3 regions of the Paenibacillus sp. FSL L8-0644 genome follow, and region 2 is predicted to be linked to each of the others. Evidence: a T-box and tRNA genes for the amino acid it is inferred to sense, from the RefSeq annotation. Region 2 holds a T-box; the other regions hold tRNA genes.
The links. A T-box is a leader RNA that pairs with one kind of tRNA and senses whether it is charged. The one in region 2 lies ahead of leuS (leucine--tRNA ligase), so its partner is inferred to be a tRNA-Leu.
Positions count from the first base shown of each region.

Region 1 (3,279 bases), 1.6 Mb from region 2:
AGTTGTTGACGTTGGTTAACCTATGCGAAGAATTGTCCTTCTCTTGGAAAGAAGAATTTACTGCTCACCAAGTGGAGTATGTAGATCAGCGAGTGTTGTCTGCACAAGTGCTGGACTTCTGGTACGAGAAGAACGATACAAAAGAACATGATCACAGTGTAAATCAGTCGGGATAATTTGTCGTTCTGTTGGCAATCCATATAAGTAGTAAGTGAGAAGAGACCTAAATGATTCATTTAGGTCTCTTTTTAAACTTTTTCATGCATAGAATCATGGTCGCTGTGTTATTAAAAAAAGTGTATAAGGAGGGGACAAGGATGATTATGGACGAAGAATTGGATGCTTATCGACTCTCCGGTGAAAAGGTGCGTGTCGTACGCGATGGATTGGAGACCAACGATGTTGTTGGCATTGTACTGGCATGGGATGATGAACAGGTGCTTATTCGGCGCCAGAATCGACGTGTGGTCAAATTGGATCGCAGCTATACATATCAGCCGTTCAGCGAGCCACGTCACAATCCGATAGATCTGGATTAGGAATGGGTTCCAAATGGGTGTTGGATAAAAATAACTGGGTGATTCATTAGGCATACAGAAACTCTAAATCGGACACAGTAATGAAGGAAAATCCAACAGAGAGGACGTGCTGTGTCAATGACGGTTATGGACGAAAAAGTACATGCATATAAGGATCAAATCAGCCATTTGGAAGATCAGTTGCCCGAGGTAGTTCATGCATATCATCGCTTTACCGGAGAGTGCTTTGAAGCCGGAAGCTTAGATGAGAAAACCAAGCAACTGATTGCACTAGGCATTGGCTTATTTGCCAACAATGAAGTATGCACGTTTTATCACGTAGACGAGGCGCGGTCCAAAGGAGCTAGTGATCAGGAAATTATGGAGACCATTGCTGTAGCCGCAGCGGTAGGTGGAGGACATGCTCTAAGTCAAGGGGTTACGCGTGTACAGAAGGCGTTGCAATAAAGCGAATCATTAATAGATATGCTTATGCTTCATCTTAGTGGTTATAGATCGATTTGGAGATATGATGGATATGGAAAGGAGCTTCCGAGCACAGTTGGTGTCTGCGGAAGCTTTTTTTTTGCGTGTTTATTGTGCGGGAATTATGCTCTTCTGCTTGCGGCAACAGCAGCAGGGCGAGACGTTTTACGCTTATAAGCCAAAGAGGATGTAACCAAACTTCGATCAACGATGCGTAGGGGGTTGGAAGTTGAATTGTTTGGTAATTCGGGGCGATGTTTCTCTAGTAAAGGAAGGGCAGCTGTATGGGGCATAGAGGTTGAGAGCCCCAGATATGCTCGCATCCGCTCATACATTTCTTTGCGGAATGCTGGCATTGCCATACTGAACTGCTCTTTATTGCCTTTACTTATATAGGTGGCGTGAACGCCGGAGTGGTTTTGTTGTATGTCCAGAACATGAATGTGATATTTATTAAATTCATGTTTTACTTCAGACAGTAGGATTCCGGTACGATCTACACCTGCGTTAACCATTTCGACATAAAGATCAGGGGTTTTCAGCATACCGCTTTCTTCAAGAATTAGGCTGTCCCGCTCAAATACTTTTTGAATAAAGGTAAGGAGCAGATAACTTTTCACAAGAGACCATTCATGCTGAGTAGTATCTAAAGAGGTCATTACCATTCACCGCCTTAGGAAAATGTGATGATAATTCATAAACGATTGAAGAAAAGGAACATTCATTCCCTAGAACCTATGTTCTTATTTTAGTTTATTATTCCTTTTTTATCAAGAGGAAATTAACGAACATAAAAGGTTTGACATCTTGATATATGCATGGTATGATCTATCTTGTCGCTAAGAAAGATTGATCTTTCGAGGATAAACGATAATTTATATGCGGTCGTGGCGGAATTGGCAGACGCGCACGGTTCAGGTCCGTGTGGGCTAACCCCCCGTGGAGGTTCGAGTCCTCTCGACCGCATCCATTAGAAAAGGTCTATAGAATTGCTCTCGTAGCAGTTTTAGAGACCTTTTTCTTATATTTCTGGGGATTTGCTCATAGTTTAAGCTGAACACGTTTCTTGTCTTCACGCAAACTATGGATTTCCAGATATGATAGAAAATTTTATGATGAAGTTATTGAAAGGTTGGATGTAAGATGGAGAAAGCAACTTTTGCAGGTGGGTGCTTCTGGTGTATGGTGACTCCGTTTGAAGAGCAGCCGGGCATTCATGGCATTGTGTCAGGATACACTGGAGGAACGATTCCCAATCCCACCTATGAGCAGGTTAAAACAGGAACTACAGGTCACTACGAGGTGGTGCAGATTACGTTTGAGCCTGAGCTGTTTCCTTATGAAAAGCTGCTCGAATTATATTGGCCACAAACAGACCCTACCGACGGGGAAGGTCAATTTCAGGACCGGGGCACACAGTATAAACCCGCAATTTTTTATCATACAGAGCAGCAACGTGAGCTAGCGCAACAGTCCAAGGAGCAGTTGGCACAAAGTGGACGCTTTGATAAGCCAATTGCAACGGAGATCCTTCCGGCTTCGATTTTTTATCCAGCAGAGGATTATCATCAGGATTACCACAAGAAAAACGTGAAGCACTATAAGGAAGATCGGGCTCAATCGGGCCGTGATGAATTTATTGATAAGAACTGGTAAGCGGCTTTAACATACGTTTTTACGCACGATAAGGCAGATTAGGGAGTATTCCATGGTCTGCCTTATACATATTTAGACGAGGTTACTCACACAATGAAGGGACAGAGAAGGAGGCTGACCCGCAATGAGTACACGACGGAAGCTGCACATGAGAAATATAATAAAAAAGGCTTTAAAGGCATCTCGCGGTCGGAAAGAGCCAGCTTATGTACCTGTATTCCATTCAAGCTCCAAAATGCGAAGAACCGTAGTACTCTGTATTTCGGTATGCATGTTATTCATGGTCTGTAGTACTGGTGTTGCAGAAGCAATAGACAAACAGGACGAGTCGCAAAGGATGGTTGCTGTCATTATTGACGATCTGGGAAACAATATGAAAGGGACTGAGCGAATTTTAAATTTACCCGTTAAGATTACCGTTGCTGTGATGCCTTTCCTGCCTACAACCAAACAGGACGCTATGGAAGCGCACAAGCGTGGTCATGACGTCATTGTTCATCTTCCAATGGAGCCAAGACAGGGAAAGCCCGAATGGCTCGGACCCGGAGCAATTAAGGCTAATATGACGGATGATGAAGTACGCGCTAAGGTGACAGCAGCAATTAAGGATGTTCCTTAT
Region 1 covers NZ_JBBOYN010000001.1:2,067,298-2,070,576, forward strand. Annotated here, with positions in the region: gene NSS94_RS09470 (hypothetical protein) at 1-176, shown strand, start outside; gene NSS94_RS09475 (hypothetical protein) at 318-539, shown strand; gene NSS94_RS09480 (carboxymuconolactone decarboxylase family protein) at 657-986, shown strand; gene NSS94_RS09485 (hypothetical protein) at 1,127-1,663, opposite strand; tRNA gene NSS94_RS09490 (tRNA-Leu) at 1,886-1,970, shown strand; gene msrA (peptide-methionine (S)-S-oxide reductase MsrA) at 2,148-2,660, shown strand; gene NSS94_RS09500 (divergent polysaccharide deacetylase family protein) at 2,785-3,279, shown strand, end outside.
Region 1: it encodes a tRNA-Leu, which carries the amino acid that the T-box ahead of leuS (leucine--tRNA ligase) is inferred to sense. The anticodon was not compared.

Region 2 (3,279 bases):
GGGCCGTGATGAGGATGCGGATCGATTGATTGCTTTTCTGAAAGAGCGTCCGGGCGGCGGTATGCCTTACTCCGACGCAACACCGCCGGATATTATCAAGCAACGGTTTGGTATTAGTAAATCCGCCTTCAAGCGTGCGATGGGCAAGCTGATGAAGGAAGGAATGGTTACACAAAAGGAAAACTGGACCTACCTGGTGGAGAAAATGCCGAAACCGAAGGACGGGAATGGGGAATAAAAAATGGCTTCTTACCGGAAGTTTGCCTATGTGTATGATGAGCTGATGCAGGACATGCCGTACCCGGACTGGTTGCGCTTTGCACGGCAGGCTTGGGATCAGTACGGGATGCCGCATACGGTGGCCGAGCTGGGCTGCGGAACGGGTTCAATTACGATTCCCCTGGTTAACTCAGGGTTCGAAGTGGCTGGAATCGACTTATCCTCTGACATGCTGGCAGTAGCCCGTCGCAAAATGGAAACCACTCCACAGGGACAGCGATTGTTTCGTGAGGGAAGCGTTCGCTGGATACAGCAGGATATGAGAGAATGGATTTTACCCGAGCCTGTGGATTCTGTAATTTCTTTTTGCGATTGTCTGAATTACTTGTTGGAGGAAGAAGATATCATTTCTACTTTTCGCAGAACGCATGTTGGTCTGAAGCCTGGCGGAACCTTTTTGTTCGATGTGCATCATCCCCAGACGTTTTTACGTTATGATGAAGAGCAGCCTTTCGTACTGGACGAACGCTCTATCTCATATATCTGGACATGTGCGTTGGACACTCCCCGTTGTGAAATTGAGCATCATCTTAGTATCTTTGCGAAAGCAGAACATGAAGGACGCGATCTATACCAGCGTTTCGAGGAAATACATGTACAACGTGCCTATGACCCAGACTGGATGAAGGCAGAATTGTCCAAAGCGGGTTTTCGCGATGTGAAGGTATATGCGGATTTTGAATGGGTAGAAGCAGAAGATGACGCGGCGAGACTGTTTTATGTTGCTGTAAAATAGCAAAGATTCATTGAACGAATATGGGAAAAAAAAGACGCTTTTCATGATGACATGAAGGGCGTCTTTTTGCACTTATATATTCACTTTATAGTTCAACTGAAGCTCATCACCCGGTACACCCCGAATGCCCCAGTTCTGTTTGGGTGTTTCAAATATAGTAATCTCAAGATCCTGTGGAGAAATACCCAAAAGATCGTTAATTCTTTGGAATAACAGGCTAATGAGTTGCTTCTTAGCTTCTATCGTTCTGCCTTCAAAGATACTGATTTCAATAATGGTGTACGCCTCAGAGCGACCATCGGCATATATAAAATCTTCCTGATCCATAGGAAAAAAACGATGAAACCTCTTGTCAGGAGGATATTTGAACGCATCCACCACAGCAGAATGAATCACCTCTGAAAGTTGCTTTTTGATTGGATTTAGAGTCTCTTTTATTCCGTAAATTTTAATTTGTGCCATGTCTCAGCTCACCTTTCTTATCTCAACTCATCTCAGCTTGAAGCGATTTAACTCGGAATTATTATAAAACATTCGTATGCATGTGTCATGAAAATTTAGTATGGAGAGGGCTCTTAACACCAAAGGTAGTCCTTATTTGACTTTTTTCGCGGTTTTCAATATAATAGTGCCATTATTAACGGTTAAACAATCGCTGATGAGGAGTAGTAGCTTTGTCTGGACATGTAGAGAGCCGGCGGGTGGTGCAAGCCGGTTGACAGCACAAAGTGAACTCGCCTCGGAGATATGCGTCCAACGCAGGAACGCCCTATACTGGTGCTTGTATCCTGTTATTAACCCGCATCGGATCACCTCCGTTATCAGGTGCAAAGGGAGTAGAACGCGAAGAACGCTTTCTGCTAACTAGGGTGGTACCACGGGAATATAACCTCTCGTCCCTAGCGCTGACACGCTACGGGATGCAGAGGTTTTTTTGTTGCATACCGTTTGAGGAGGAAAAGACAATGACAGACACACAGCCGAAGCACGGCTATCAACCGCAAAGTATTGAACCAAAATGGCAGAAATATTGGGATGAGAACAAGACGTTCCGCACCGGGGAAGAACCGGGCAAACCGAAGTTTTATGCTTTGGATATGTTTCCGTACCCATCTGGAGCCGGCCTGCATGTAGGCCACCCGGAGGGCTACACAGCTACGGATATTGTTTCACGTTATAAAAGAATGCGCGGCTACAACGTACTGCATCCGATGGGTTGGGACGCCTTCGGTCTGCCTGCGGAGCAGCATGCGCTGGATACAGGGGAGCACCCACGCGAAATTACGGTGAAAAACGTAAATAACTTCCGCCGTCAAATCAAATCGCTCGGCTTCTCCTACGACTGGGATCGTGAAATCAGCACGACGGATCCTGATTATTACAAATGGACACAATGGATCTTCATCCAGCTGTACAAGCGCGGCCTTGCATATGTAGCTGAAGTACCTGTGAACTGGTGCCCAGCGCTGGGAACGGTGCTGGCGAATGAAGAAGTTATTGACGGTAAGAGTGAGCGTGGCGGTCATCCGGTCGTCCGTAAACCAATGCGTCAATGGATGCTGAAAATTACGGAATACGCGGATCGTCTGCTGGATGATCTGGAGGAACTGGATTGGTCTGAGAGTATTAAGGATATGCAACGGAACTGGATCGGTAAGTCTACCGGGGCAGAGGTTCGTTTTCCGATTGAGGGCTATGACGAGCAACTCACAGTATTTACAACTCGCCCAGATACACTGTTCGGCGCAAGCTACTGTGTGCTGGCACCAGAGCAGGAATTGGTGGATATTATCACTACGCCTGAGCAAAAGGATGCTGTACAACAGTACCGTGAACAAGCTGCTCGTAAAAGCGATCTGGAGCGTACGGATCTGGCCAAGGATAAAACAGGCGTATTCACAGGAGCTTATGCAGTGAACCCAGTGAACGGCGAAAAGCTGCCGATCTGGATTGCTGACTATGTACTGGCAGGCTACGGAACTGGAGCGATTATGGCTGTACCTGCTCACGATACGCGTGACTGGGAATTTGCCAAGCAATTCGGATTGAATATCATTGAGGTTGTCCAAGGTGGAGATGTGGCTAATGAGCCATATACTGAGGATGGACCACACGTGAATTCAGGCCCGCTGAATGGACTTACCAACGAGGACGCGATTCCGAAGATGATTGAATGGCTGGAAGCCGAGGGCAAAGGACACGGCAAAGTCACCTACCGCCTGCGTGACTGGCTGTTCAGCCGTCAACGCTATTGGGGCGAGCCG
Region 2 covers NZ_JBBOYN010000001.1:3,632,145-3,635,423, reverse strand. Annotated here, with positions in the region: gene NSS94_RS16455 (CvfB family protein) at 1-238, shown strand, start outside; gene NSS94_RS16450 (class I SAM-dependent DNA methyltransferase) at 242-1,015, shown strand; gene NSS94_RS16445 (tautomerase family protein) at 1,088-1,477, opposite strand; T-box leader at 1,662-1,919, shown strand; gene leuS (leucine--tRNA ligase) at 1,981-3,279, shown strand, end outside.

Region 3 (3,279 bases), 2.1 Mb from region 2:
ACTGTTAGGAAATATATCAGAAAATATTTTGGGCTTGTTTCCGATTGTGAAGAAGAAATTTTTCACCTACGGTCCGCTCGATTTCCCATTACACTTGTCGCCTAATAACTTTCAGGTGCTAATGCTTCTGCGTGAAGTACGTTCGTCTACGGTATCTGATTTATCCAAACAGCTCAATGTCTCACGTCCGAACATGACTCCTCTTCTGGACAAACTGGTGGAGCATGGGTTGGCTGACCGCCAGTCGTGTGATTCGGATCGCAGAGTCGTAAATGTAGCGATTACACAGGAAGGCGATGCTTTTTGTGAACAGGTATTTCATACCTTCTCCAATAAAATTCAAGAAAGACTGGTGTATCTGCCAGAAGAAGATTTATTGCATCTGAGTGAAACTTTGAATGAATTGAAGCATATTTTACTTAAAATCGACAACTCTGCTACGTGATTGGCGTAAGTGAACCGGCTTAAAGACCGCCCTTTCTTCGGAAAACAGGCGGTTTTTGTTGCGTGTTGTGGTATAATGGGAACCAACATACATAATTCGGTAATTTTAGCATACGTGATCTTTGAAATGGGAACAGAGAACATGATATCGTTATTTGAGAGCCTGCTAGGGAGGAAGGAACTTCTATGCAATCTATTTACCATCGCATCGAGGAACTCATCAAGGAACGGGGAATGACGAAAAAGGCGTTCTGCCAGCAGTTAGGCATTAGTACAGGGAACTTCGGGGATTGGAAAAGAGGAAAAACGACGCCAGGCACGAATAAACTCATTGAAATCGCTTCTTTTTTTGATGCCAGTCTGGATTGGATTATGCTGGGTCGAGATGTACAGGGTGAGGTGCTAAAGGAGTCGCAAGACCCTTATTTTTTTGATGCTTCAGGGCAACTGAATTGCCAGGGGGAACCGCTTAGTGAGGCGGAAAGAAATTTTATACTTGAGTATATTGAATTTACCCGCTTTCGTAATGAGAAAAACCAGCGCAATTCTACTATGGGGTAATGGTTGCTTAGGATTTGATGAGGATTACTAATGAGTAAGGCTAAAGAATGAAAATTATTTCAGAAAAAGTTACTGTGTCGGAGGGGAAATATTTTGGGAGATCAAACTATTTATCAGCGGATTGAAGCTTTGATTAAGGATCGCGGAATGACCAAGAAGGCATTTTGTGAAAAACTTAAAATCAGTTCAGGGAATCTTGGTGATTGGAGAAGGGGCAAAACAACGCCGGGTACCACCCATTTGATTCAGATTTCGGACTTTTTTAATGTATCGCTCGATTGGTTGATGAAAGGGATTAAGCCAGGAGAAGGCGTACTTCAGGAGCAGAAGGCTGCTTATTTTTTTGGAGTGATGGGGCCACTGAATTGCCAGGCAGAAAATCTGGAGACGGAAGAACGGAATTTTATTTTAGAATATGTCGAATTTGCAAAATACCGTAAGCAAAAAAGTGAGAAGGATAAAACAAAGCCAGAATAACTTTTTGGCTAAAAATCGTCTGGGTTGAAAACCCGTAAACGAACTGGAGAGGTTCGCTTTACGGGTTTATTTGGTTTCTTGGTGGTATGGAATGACCTATATGTAACTGGAATGCTTGTTGGGTTTAGAGTGGCGGTGCCTCCTTATAATCGTTATCGTCGATGTTCAGAATTGCAGCAACTTGTTTTCTGTACCTTTGTGCTTTGCGGGTGCCGTGAATCAGATTGGACAAGCGTGAAGGTGGAATATTGTGTGTCTCACAAAATGTTTTCTGATCCAGTCGAAGTTCGACAAGCCGTTGTTTGATGGCCCACCCGAAGGAGGTGACAGGCATTTTGTTGTTCAAGAGAAATCGCCCCTTACGGATTCTTGCGGAATAATTGGTGTGTTATAATAATCATCAGTAAACATGTTAGAATTAACCATCTAAAACTATGATACACTTTTATACGTGTTTTTACAATCGTAAATACGTTATTTCGTCAAATTAATTACTTAGTTAAGTGCTAGGTGGTTCTGATAATCCGTAAGGGGGCAACATTAATGCATAGTTCAGCAAGCGGTTATCTTTATGCAGGACGGTATTATTATCGCTCATATATGTATGTTAAAATAATTATAATATTTTTGTTTACAAATAGTTGATGAGAGAGTATAATAAATCTGTTGCCTCAATACATTATGATTTGCGGTCGTGGTGGAATGGCAGACACGCTATCTTGAGGGGGTAGTGGGCGTACGCCCGTGGAGGTTCGAGTCCTCTCGACCGCATTATATGCAAGACCTAGTTAAAAAAGCATCCTGACACGTTTTACGTGAAGGGATGCTTTTTTTTGTTAAGTATTTTTCGTTATATCCTTTAGCCACAGAAGCAACGGTAGACAACAGGTCGTTTATTAACTGTGATAAAGAATAATGTCAGTTTTGCTACAAAAGCTTCTCTATATCTCCCGCCAGTTTATCTGGAGTGGTTTGCGGTGCATAGCGCTTAAATACGTTACCTTCTCGTGTAATTAAGAATTTAGTAAAATTCCATTTGATCGCTTTGGACCCTAATACTCCCGGAGCTGTTTGGGTCAGGTAGCGAAATAAGGGGTGAGCTTGATCGCCATTGACATCTGTCTTGGCGAACATCGGAAAGGTAACACCATAATTGATCTGGCAAAACTCGGAAATCTCCTCGCTGGAACCAGGCTCTTGTTTGGCGAATTGGTTGCTGGGAAATCCCAAAATTTCGAGCCCTTGTTCATGGTACTGGTTATATAGCTCTTGTAGCGCTTTGTATTGGGGGGTTAACCCACATTTGCTGGCAGTGTTCACGATAAGCAGAACGTTCCCTTCATATATGGATAACGGAATTTGTTTCCCTTGCAGGGTTTGCGCATCATATTCATAAACGGTCATAGTATCTCTCCTTATTCAATATTCAACAATTAAATTGTAAGCAATTTAAAGAAGGGTTGCAAGTTTGGAAAAGTTGTATTAAGCCTTAGTCGCTGTAAAATCGTATTTTGCTCAAAACAGTAAATCGCACCGCAAATGGAGCGAATTAAGGTGTTTCTTCTTATAAAAGCGGGTTCAATCGGTGTTTAGCTGGTACATATAGCGTATTTTCTTCTCTTATACAAAAAAAAGGCCAATAACGCCTTACCCTACGCCAATATTGACATGCTTGTCATTTTCAAAAAGGGATGAAAAACAGAGATTGAGTGAGCTGTGAGAAGAATGGTTGTATTGTAAGCGTTATTATTAATCTTCTATGCTCTAAAGGCCGATTTATAACCCCGTAGTTGAGCT
Region 3 covers NZ_JBBOYN010000001.1:1,566,606-1,569,884, forward strand. Annotated here, with positions in the region: gene NSS94_RS07040 (MarR family winged helix-turn-helix transcriptional regulator) at 1-445, shown strand, start outside; gene NSS94_RS07045 (helix-turn-helix domain-containing protein) at 631-1,005, shown strand; gene NSS94_RS07050 (helix-turn-helix domain-containing protein) at 1,099-1,482, shown strand; gene NSS94_RS07055 (Rha family transcriptional regulator) at 1,607-1,828, opposite strand; tRNA gene NSS94_RS07060 (tRNA-Leu) at 2,171-2,253, shown strand; gene NSS94_RS07065 (glutathione peroxidase) at 2,410-2,886, opposite strand.
Region 3: it encodes a tRNA-Leu, which carries the amino acid that the T-box ahead of leuS (leucine--tRNA ligase) is inferred to sense. The anticodon was not compared.